Regions from separate parts of the Nocardia sp. NBC_00508 genome, predicted to be linked through region 1. Evidence: riboswitches for the same ligand, from Rfam matches in the RefSeq annotation. Region 1 holds a riboswitch; the other holds the start of a gene.
What was found. Region 1 has a riboswitch for S-adenosylmethionine ahead of OHA40_RS05595 (amino acid ABC transporter permease). Riboswitches for the same ligand answer to the same signal wherever they lie in the genome.
Positions count from the first base shown of each region.

Region 1 (5,066 bases):
AGCGCTTCTTCGGCAGGCCGGGCGGATTGATCCGCGCTTCGGTAACCGCCTCGCTCCGCAGCGCCCACCGGTCGATCACCTGCTGGTAGGCGCCGTGCTCGATGGCGTGGGCCAGCGCGTGCTGCACGGCGGTGATCAGCCCGTTGTCTTTCTTGGTGAGCACAGCGATCTCGCCTTGCAGCGCGTCGCCCGCACCGGAGAAAGTGCCCACGATCTTGGTCTGCTTCGCGGTGGCCGCGTGGTAGATCGCGGTCGGGTTGGGGCCGAGATAGCCGTCCAGCCGCTGCGAGGCCAGCGCCAGGTAGTAGTCGGTGGTCTGCTGGAAGTAGGCGATGTCGATCGGCGCCAGGCCCTCGGCCCGATTCTGCTCGTTCCACTTGACCAGCAGCTGCTCCTGGTTGGTGCCGGTGCCTACGCCGATCCGCTTGCCCGCCAGGCTGGTGCGGTCCTTGAATTCGAGCTTGCTCTGGATCGGCACCTCCAACGCGACATTGTCCTTGCGGTAGGTCGCGAAGTCGTACTTCTCCTTGCGCTCCTCGGTGACGGTCACGTTGGAGATGAACGCGTCCACCTCGCCGGAATCCACCCGCACGAAGTTCTGCGACCAATCCGCCACCTGCGCGTCGAGTTTCAGCCCGAGGATGTCCGCGATCAGCGAGGCGAAGTCGACTTCGGAGCCGACCACGGTCTTGTCGTCGGTGGCGTAGAACCGCAGCGGCGGCGCGGCGCCGGACGCGCCGGTCACGATCAGGGTGCCGCGGTCGCGGATCGCCCGCGGCACCTCCGCGGCGATGGCGTCGACCTTCGCGGCCCGGACGCGACCGGACTGGGCGGGGGAGAGGTCGAAGGTGATCGAACCCGCGGGCTGCGCGGCGGAGTCCGCCTCGGGTTCGGTGCAGCCGGTGGCCAGCAGCACGACTCCCGTCGCGGCGGCGGCGACCAGGGCGGAAAGCTTCATCGGATACCTGTTCATCAGCGGACTCGGGATAGGAAAGCGCGGGTGCGCGGGTGTTCGGGGCGGTCGAGGACGACCGAGGGCGGGCCCTGCTCGACGATGACGCCGTCATCGAGGAACACCACGGTGTCGGCGACCTCGCGAGCGAAACCGATTTCGTGGGTGACGATCACGAGGGCGGTGCCGCCGTGCGCGAGGTCGCGGATCACGTCCAGCACCTCGCCGACCAATTCCGGGTCCAGCGCGGAGGTCGGCTCGTCGAACAGGATCACGCGGGGTCGCAGCGCCAACGCGCGGGCGATCGCCACGCGCTGCTGCTGCCCGCCGGACAGTCTGCGCGGATACGCCGCCGCCAGGTGTCCGATGCCGACCCGTTCGAGCAGGTCCTTCGCTTCGCGCTCGACCTCGCCGCGGTCGCGTCGCTGCGCGGAAAGCGGTGCGAGCGTGACATTGTCGAGCACCGTCAGGTGCGGGAACAGGTTGAACTGCTGGAAGACGAAGCCGATCCGGGACCGCTGCTTGCGCACCTCCCGGTCCGGAAGCGCGTGCAACCGGTGACGGCGAAGGCGATACCCGATCAGCTCGCCGTCGATGTGCACCGTGCCCGCGTCCAGCGATTCCAGGTGGTTCACCACGCGCAGCAGGGTCGACTTGCCGGAACCGGACGGACCGATCACCGCGACCACCTCGCCGGAGCGAATGGTCAGATCGATGCCGCGCAGAACCTGATGCGCCCCATAGGCTTTCCGAACGCCGCGGACCTCGACGGCGGGCGTGGCGGTCATCGCGTCGCTCCGCGCGGTGCGGCGGAACCGATCTCGGCGACTTCCCGCAGTTTCTGCCACGTGCGCTGGAGCGGTGACGGTGGCGGGGTGCGGTGCGCGCCTTTGGCGTAGTGGCGCTCGATGTAGTACTGCGCCACCGACAACACGGTGGTGAGCACGATGTACCAGACCGTCGCGACCATCAGCAGCGGCACCACCCGTCCGTTGCGCCCGTAGATCACCTGGACCTGGTAGAACAGCTCGGCGATCGCCATCACCGACACGATCGAGGTCCCCTTGAAGAGGCTGATCACCTCGTTGGTCGCATTCGGCAGGATCGAGCGCATCGCCTGCGGGACCACCACGGTGCGGAACTGCCGCAGCCGCGGAATCCCCAGCGCGGCGGCCGCTTCCAGCTGGCCCGCGTCGACCGAGATGAACCCCGCGCGGATGATCTCGGCCGAATACGCCGCCTGGTGCAGGGCCAGGCCGATCACCGCGGCGGTGAAACCGCTGATCACCCCGTTTACCTCGAAGGTGAACAACGCCGGGCCGAACGGGATGCCGACCGAGAGCGTCTGGTACAGGTAGGCGATGTTGAACCAGAACAGCAACTGCACGATCAGTGGGATGGAGCGGAACGCCCAGATGTAGACCCACGAGATCACCCGCAACACCGGATTGTTCGACAGCCGGGCGACCGCGAGCGCGGTGCCGAGCAGGAATCCCAGCGCGGTGCCCCACAGAGTCAGTTCCAAGGTCACCCGCAAGGCCGACAGCACCGATTTCGCCGTGATGTACTGCGCGAACGTCGGCCAGTCCCAGCCGGGATTGGTGGCGAGCCCGTGCACGAACTGGGCGAGCAGGATCAGCGCGACGGCGCTGACCACCCACCGCCAGGGGTGGCGGGCCTTGGCCACGGTGGGTGTTCCACCCCCTCGCGCGGATGCGCTGCCGGGCGCGGTGGTTCCGGGGGCGGGGGAACTCCATGACGGGTCCTCGATGATCACTTCGGTTCCTCCATCGGTCCCGGCGGAAGCACCCGCACCCGGTGACCGGGGGGTTGCTGCGACGTCGACGAGCCAGGTCTCTCGGTCGCTCTGGATGGTTGGTGCCGACCCCCCGTCAACCGATGTAAGGGTCGAGCCGAATCATGATGCCCAGCAAGCGGATCGCGGAACAAGAGAAGTAATCACCGTGAGCGTAGACCTTGTCGCGCCCGGATTCATCGGATCTTTGTAGTTGCCAGGCGTGCGCTACCGCGTCGACAGCGGTGCGGACCTCGTCGCCTCATCACGCGCGGGGCGCGTGCGCCGAATAGCGGCGGCGCGATGCAGCATACGGCCTTGCCTGTGGTGGCGGACCAGCGCGTCGGCTCGATTCGGGCAAACTGGACTGCTGCGAAATTGCTGTCCGCAATCCCGGCTGTTGAGTGCGTTTGCCGGAGTACTGTGCCCCTCGATCGTTCCGCCGATGAGGAGGTTTCGTGATCATGTTGCGTCGTCTGAGCTTGTTGTCCGCTGTCGCGACCAGTTCGGTCGCCCTCGCACTCGCGGGGCCGGGTGCCGCGCTCGCGGCCCCGGACACCCCGGCTCCGGCATTCCCCGATCGCACCACGCAGACCGTCGCCCCCGGTGATCTGTTGGGTGTCTACCACTCAGCGCTCAACGCGCTGCGCACGCTCGGCATCGAGCCGTTCCTGTATCCAGCCGCGGCGGCGTTGTGCGTCGACAACACCACCCTCGGCATGGCGCCCGCGGTGGCGGGCTCCATTCCGGGCCCGTGGCCGAAGAACACCGTGCAGATTCCCGGCCTGGACCTCAGCGCCGTCAAATCGGGGCAGGCCATGTTCACCTTCGTGCCCTACGGGCTCGGGCCGGACGGCCCGAACACCGCGGGCATGCACGTCGCCTGGGTCAACCTGAGCACCGGACGCAGCGGCACGGCCGGGATGGGGCCGCTGTCGGAGGTCGCCCGCGGGATGATCCCCGCCGCCGTTCCGCCGGAACTGCGGCCCGCCGCCGAGCAGGCGATCCAGGACTTCCTCTTCGCGTCGCTTCCGATGGGCGGCGTGCGCGCGGTCCCGGTGGACACCGGCCGTGGCACCGTGCTCGCCGCGGTGTTCGGCACGGTCCAGAACGGTGCCAGGTCCTGCCACTTCCTGCCGACAGTCGGGATCGCCACCGTGCCGTGAGTGTCCAGCCGCAGGGCCATCGCCCCTGACCGTCCGAGGGCGCAGGGGCACGATGCCCACCCACGTTATTCCAGAAGGCGACCTTTCCAGCGCACCGTGCCCCGGCGGCGGGCACGGTGCGAACGCGCCCACAGCAGCAGGTACGCGCCCACCGACAGCGGATGTGCGAGGGCGGCGAGAACATCCGGGTACCGGAGCGGGCCACCGGTCTCGGTCGAGCGGGCCAGCAGTCGGCCGACGACGGAGGCGAGATAGCCGGCCAGGCCGGTCCGCCGGATCGGACCTCTGCCGAGCACGGCGGCGGTCGGCGGCAGCCAATAGGCAAGGGCGGCAAGCATTCCCACCGCGGCTCCGCCCGTCACCGTTCCGTCATAGGCCGACCAGAGCCAGCGGGTGTAGCCGGCGTCGAGTTCGCCTGCGCCGCGGTACATCCTGGTTCGCGCCAGCGGCCCCGCCGCCACCAAAGCCGTGCCATGACCGGCTCGGCGCAGCGTGCGCGCGATCTCGAGGTCCTCGGTGACGCTCCCGGCCACCGCGGCGTGGCCACCCACCGCGCGGTACCCGGCGTTGTCGAACACGAGGAATTGGCCGCAGGCCACCGCCGTGGACGGGCGCAGGCTCCGGTCGGCGGCGGCGATCGGCAGCGTCGAGGCCCACGACCAGCACAGCAGGGGCTGCACCACCTCCTCCACGGCCGATCCGGCCACCTGGTGCGGCCACGGCGAGACCAGCGCGACTTCGCTCCTGCGCAGGGCGCCCACCGCCGCCGCGAGAGCCGTGGGGGCCACGCGCACATCGGCGTCCAGGAAGATCAACACCGGCGTCGCCACATCCTCGGCCAGCCGGGCGCAGGCCGCCGCCTTGCCGGTCCAGCCGGGGGCCGGGTCGGACTCGGTGCGCAGCAGGGTGAATCGGGAATCGCCATCGATCGCCGCGCGCGCGGCGGCGGAGGTGTCGTCGGTGGAACCATCGTCGAGGATGCGCACCGCCATGCGCGGAATTCCCACCTGGGCACGCAGATCGGCGATCAGATCGGGTAGCCGGTCGGCCTCGTCGCGCGCCGGGACGCAGACGGTGACCGGTTCGATCACCGTCGTCGGTGTATTTCCCAGCCGCGGCACGGTGATCCGGTTGTATAGCGCGATACCCGCGC
Region 1 is NZ_CP107852.1:1,268,593-1,273,658, reverse strand. Features, by position in the region: gene OHA40_RS05605 (ABC transporter substrate-binding protein) at 1-958, opposite strand, end outside; gene OHA40_RS05600 (amino acid ABC transporter ATP-binding protein) at 973-1,740, opposite strand; gene OHA40_RS05595 (amino acid ABC transporter permease) at 1,737-2,639, opposite strand; SAM riboswitch class I at 2,737-2,830, opposite strand; gene OHA40_RS05590 (hypothetical protein) at 3,212-3,913, shown strand; gene OHA40_RS05585 (glycosyltransferase) at 3,979-5,066, opposite strand, start outside.

Region 2 (5,066 bases), 2.8 Mb from region 1:
GCCGTACGCCCGCTACACAGATCGCCATGCGACCGGGCGGCGAGATGAACAGCAGGAACGCTGCCAGCGTCCACCACCAGGACAGCTGCGGCAGCCACGGCAGCGAGCCGGACCACGCCGCGATATTGCCGACGATCGCCAGCCAGGTGAGCCACTGCAGGCCGGTGAGCGCGGTCAACGGGATGGTGGCGAGCACCTGCGTCACCTGGGCGGCCAGCGGCGTCGGCCGCACCACCCGTTCGGCGACGGCGACCGCGGGCGTGGTCTGCGCCAGCAGGTCGACCAGGGCGCCGAGGCGCGGATGATCGTAGAGATCGGCGACGGTGATCTGCGGATAACGTTCGCGCAGGGCGGTGACCAGCTGCGCCGCCGCGAGCGAGCCGCCGCCCAGGTCGAAGAAGTCGGCGTCGAGATCGCCGACCTGCGCGCCGAGAATCGAATCCCACAGTCCGGCAACCCATTGCGCCGTGCCGGTCAGGTCGTTGTCGTCGTCCTCGGCGGCGTCCGGCAGCGGCCACGGCAGCGCGTCGCGATCCACCTTGCCGGAGGTGCGGGTCGGTAGCTCGTCGATCACCGCGAGCCTGGGCACCAGCGGAGCCGGAAGTTGTTCGGTGAGACTGGCTCGCGCCGCCTTGGCGTCGAAGTCCGGTCCCGGCCCAGTGAGGTAGCCGATCAGTAGCTTGTTGCCCGCCGCTGTGATTCGGATCGCGGCGGCGGCGCCGGTGACACCCGGGAGATGCTGGAGCGCGTTGTCGATCTCGCCGAGTTCGATGCGGCGGCCGCCCAGCTTGATCTGATCGTCGGCCCGGCCGAGGAAGACCAGTCCCGCGCTGTCGTTGCGAACCAGGTCGCCGCTGCGGTAGGCCCGGTCCCAGCCGACCGAGGGCAGCGGCGCGTACTTCTCGGTGTCCTTGGCCGGGTCGAGATAGCGCGCCAGGCCGACGCCGCCGATCACCAATTCGCCGGATTCGCCCTCCGCCACGGGATTTCCCGCCTGGTCCACCACGACGAGATCCCAGCCGTTGAGTGGAAGTCCGATGCGGATCGGCCACTGGCCGTTCAGCCGCGCGGCACAGGCGACAACCGTCGCCTCGGTGGGCCCGTAGGTGTTCCATACCTCGCGAGCCGAATCATCCGTTCCGGCAAGGCGTTCGGCGAGTTCGGGCGGGACGGCCTCGCCGCCGAAGATCAGCAGCCGCACCGCCTCCAGCGCCTCGACCGGCCAGGTCGCCGCCAGGGTTGGCACCGTCGAGACGATGCTGATCTCGCGCCGCACCAGCCAGGGGCCCAGGTCGGCGCCGGTGCGCACCAGGTCGCGGGGGGCGGGCACCAGGCAGGCGCCGTTACGCCAGGCCAGCCACATCTCCTCGCAGGAGGCGTCGAAGGCGACCGAGAGACCGGCGAGGACCCGGTCACCCGGACCGATCGGGGCGTCGCGGAGGAACAGGTCGGCTTCGGCGTCGACGAACGCGGCAGCGTTGCGGTGCGTGACGGCAACGCCTTTCGGGGTTCCGGTCGACCCGGAGGTGAAGATGATCCAAGCGTCGTCGCCGGGGGTGGGGAGCGCCGACCAGGTGTCGGCACCTTCATGCCGCTCCGCGGCGCGGATACCCGCGGCCGTGGTCTCGATGCCATCGGCGGTCACGATCGCGGTGACCTGGGCTTCGCCGAAGACGAGCTGGGCGCGCTCCGCAGGATCGTCGGCGTCGACCGGCACGTAGGCCGCGCCGCTGTAGAGGACCGCGAGAATGGTCACGTAGAGCCCGCGGGTCCCCGACGGCATACGCACGCCGACCCGGTCGCCGGGGCGCACGCCCGCCGTGGCGAGGCGGGCCATGGTCTTCTCTACCTCGACGACCAGTTCCAGGTAGGACAACACCACGTGGCCGTCATCGATGGCGGGCGCGTCGGGATGCGTGAGCGCTGTCGCGGTCAGGATGTCGACGAGTGTTCTCGGCTCGGGCGCGCGATCGCCCCGCAACAACGGGCGCACCGGCGCATGGACCTCTGTCCAGAGCATGGCGCTCGGTGCACCTCCCATCGACCTGCCTCACACTTCCCGTTGTTGTGTCATAGCTGGGTTACCAAAGGGCAAACGCCATGATGGCCAATCGTCCACGTTACCCGGGGTCGTCGTCATTTGTTGTTCACCCGACTGGATACCGGATCGCCTGGCGCTGTGGGCGTTGTTGCAGGTCGGGACGATTTTCGCGGTACGAACCCCGGCAGCCGCTGGTCGGCGGGGAGCGCGTAGAGTTTGCCGAAAGTTCGCTGATTTGCTGGATGTGATTCCGCTCGCTGTATCTGTTCTGCGTGTTCGCTCGGCTGCGCGTGCGGCTCGCGAGTTGTCATCGGGGTGCTTGTAAAGACTCGCGTGTGGTGGTTATGTCCCGATCGGTGTGTGTGGGCTCGGGTTGGGACGTGGTTGACAGCGCCGGGGCGCTTCTGCCAATCTCGGCTCAGGTCATGAGTGCCAGTGCTAAGCCCCGGCTTGCTGGTCGGCAACCCTCCTCCGCGGTGGGGTGCTCCGGGTGACGACCAGGCCGACGCCCGACCGGGCGCGGCAAGCGCGGACTCGACGAATCATGCGATCGCGGGTCCTCGAGCCGACGGGATTCTCGTGATGACTGCTGCTGTCGACAACGCCTGTGCCCCACTCGCCCGGGTCTCCGGTGACGAACTGCGGGTGCCGCTCGTGCAGGGCGGAACAGCGACCTACGCCAATTTCGACTATGCGGCGAGCGCGCCGGCGTTGGCGCAGGTCACCGACCGCGTGCAGCAGCTGCTGCCGTTCTACGCGAGTGTGCACCGCGGCGCGGGCTACGCCTCGCGGATCTCCACCGAGTGCTACGAGGCCGCCCGCGGGTCGGTGGCCAAGTTCCTCGACGCCGCCGACGATCAGGTGGTGGTGTTCACCCGCAACACCACCGACTCGCTGAACCTGCTCGCGTCCTGCGTGCCCGGCGACACGGTGGTGCTCGACATCGAGCACCACGCCAACTTCCTGCCCTGGACCAGGCAGGGCCGCCGCGTCGTGCAGGCGGCCGACACCGTCGAGGAGACCGTCGGCAGGCTGGTCGCCGAATTGTGCAGCAAGCCCGCCGCGTTGCTCGCGGTGACCGGCGCGTCGAACGTGACCGGCGAGGTGCTGCCACTGGAACGGCTGGCCACCATCGCGCACCAGTGCGGCGCCCGGATCCTGGTGGACGCGGCCCAGCTGGCGCCGCACCGTCGGATCAGCCTGCGGGACACCGGAATCGACTACCTGGCGTGCTCCGGGCACAAGCTGTACGCGCCGTTCGGCGCGGGTGTGCTCGTGGGCAAGCGCGATTGGCTCGATGCGGCACAGCCCTATCTGTCCGGTGGCGGTGCCGTTCGTGAGGTCACCACCACCGGGGCCGAGTGGGCAAACGCCCCGCAGCGGCACGAGGCCGGGTCGCCGAACGTGCTCGGCGCCGCCGCGCTGGCCGCCGCTTGTGACACGCTCTGTGCCATCAACGCCGAAACCCTTGCCGCCCACGAACACCGGCTCGCCGACCACCTCCGCCACGGCCTCGCCGTGATCCCCGGCGTGCGTCTGCTGCGTATCTGGTCCGACAGCACCGACTCGGTGGGTATCGTCGCCTTCGCGCTCGATGGATTCGCTCCCGGCCATGTCGCTGCCTATCTCTCCGCCGAACACGGCATCGGCGTGCGCGACGGCCGCTTCTGCGCCCACCCGCTGCTCGCCCGCCTCGGCCTGGACGGGGCCCTGCGCGCCAGCATCGGCCTCGGCACCACATCCGCCGACGTGGACCGCCTGATCGAGGCCGTGTCCACCCTCGTGCGCACCGGCCCCACCTGGGACTACGCCGCCACCAACGGCCTGTGGAACCCCACGCCCGAAACTCGCCCGTTCACCTCGACCGCCCCCACCGGCGCGGCTCCCTGCCTGATCGGCTAGCCCTAGCCGCAGTCCTTCGAAACAGCAGCTCCGCATCGTGGCCGGTATGGCATGGCGTAGCCGCGCATTCGTTCAGTCGCCCAGCGAGGTCGGGCGGTAATAGCGGCCGTTGTAGTAGAGGAGCGGGGCCGCGGCGGGCTTTTCGTCGGTGCTGTCGTGGACCCGGGTGACCAGGCCGACGACGAGGGTGTGGTCGCCGAGGGGGATGAGCTGGTGCACGGTTATGCGAAGCCAGATCGGGGTGCCGTGCAGGACAGGCTCGCCGGTGTCCAAGGTGGTCCACAAGGAGCGGTCGGTGAATCGCTCCTCGGCGGTTCGCGAGAACCGATGGGCCAGGTGCTGCTGGTGTTCGCCGAGGAAATGGATGACCGCGGATTCCGCGTCCAGCATGGCCGCCAGGCTGGAGGACGTGTGCGCGATGTTGAACGAGACCAGCGGCGGGTCCAGGGACAGCGACGCGAAAGAGGTGGCGGTGAAGCCGACCGGCCCTTGCGGCGAACTGAGCGTGACGACGGTGACGCCCGCGGGATAGTGGCGCATGGAGGCGCGATATTGCTCGGCGGTGATGCCGCTCAGATCATCGGGTATGGCGATTTCCGTCTCGGGCCGTGGTGCTTCGGTCACAGGACGAAACTACGCTCGGCGGCCGAGCCGGTGCGGAGCGCGTGGTGTCCAGGCTGCTCAGCGAGTCAATCCACGTCGATCGGAAGGCCGGCGGTGATCCGCAGCAGCTCCGGGAACGACGTGCGGAAAATAGTGTTCGGGTGCCCTCCCGCGGCCCAGAGCTCGCGATGCCGCGACAGCGCGTTGTCCACCCAGGTCGGCAGGTTGGTCGGATGGCCGACCGGTGCGATACCGCCGATCGGCTGGCCGGTCACTTCGCGCACCAACTTGGCGGGGGCGCGGGTCAGCGTTCCCTCCAGGCGCGCGCCGGTGTTCGCCAGGTCGACCTGATGCGCGCCGGAGACCAGCAGCAGCACCGGGTCGTCGTCGAGCAGGAACACCAGCGATTTCGTGATCGCGCCCACGTCGACGCCCAGTGCTTCGGCGGCGTCCGCGGCGGTGTGCGTCGGCTCCGGCTGGGCCATGATCAGGCCGTGGTGGCCTCGGGCGATGAGGGTGT
Region 2 is NZ_CP107852.1:4,019,247-4,024,312, forward strand. Features, by position in the region: gene OHA40_RS17820 (Pls/PosA family non-ribosomal peptide synthetase) at 1-2,020, opposite strand, end outside; SAM riboswitch class IV at 2,463-2,576, shown strand; gene OHA40_RS17825 (aminotransferase class V-fold PLP-dependent enzyme) at 2,624-3,943, shown strand; gene OHA40_RS17830 (flavin reductase family protein) at 4,016-4,567, opposite strand; gene OHA40_RS17835 (YbaK/EbsC family protein) at 4,633-5,066, opposite strand, start outside.
Region 2: it holds a riboswitch for S-adenosylmethionine, as region 1 does, so the genes downstream of both, OHA40_RS17825 (aminotransferase class V-fold PLP-dependent enzyme) here and OHA40_RS05595 (amino acid ABC transporter permease) in region 1, are expected to answer to the same signal.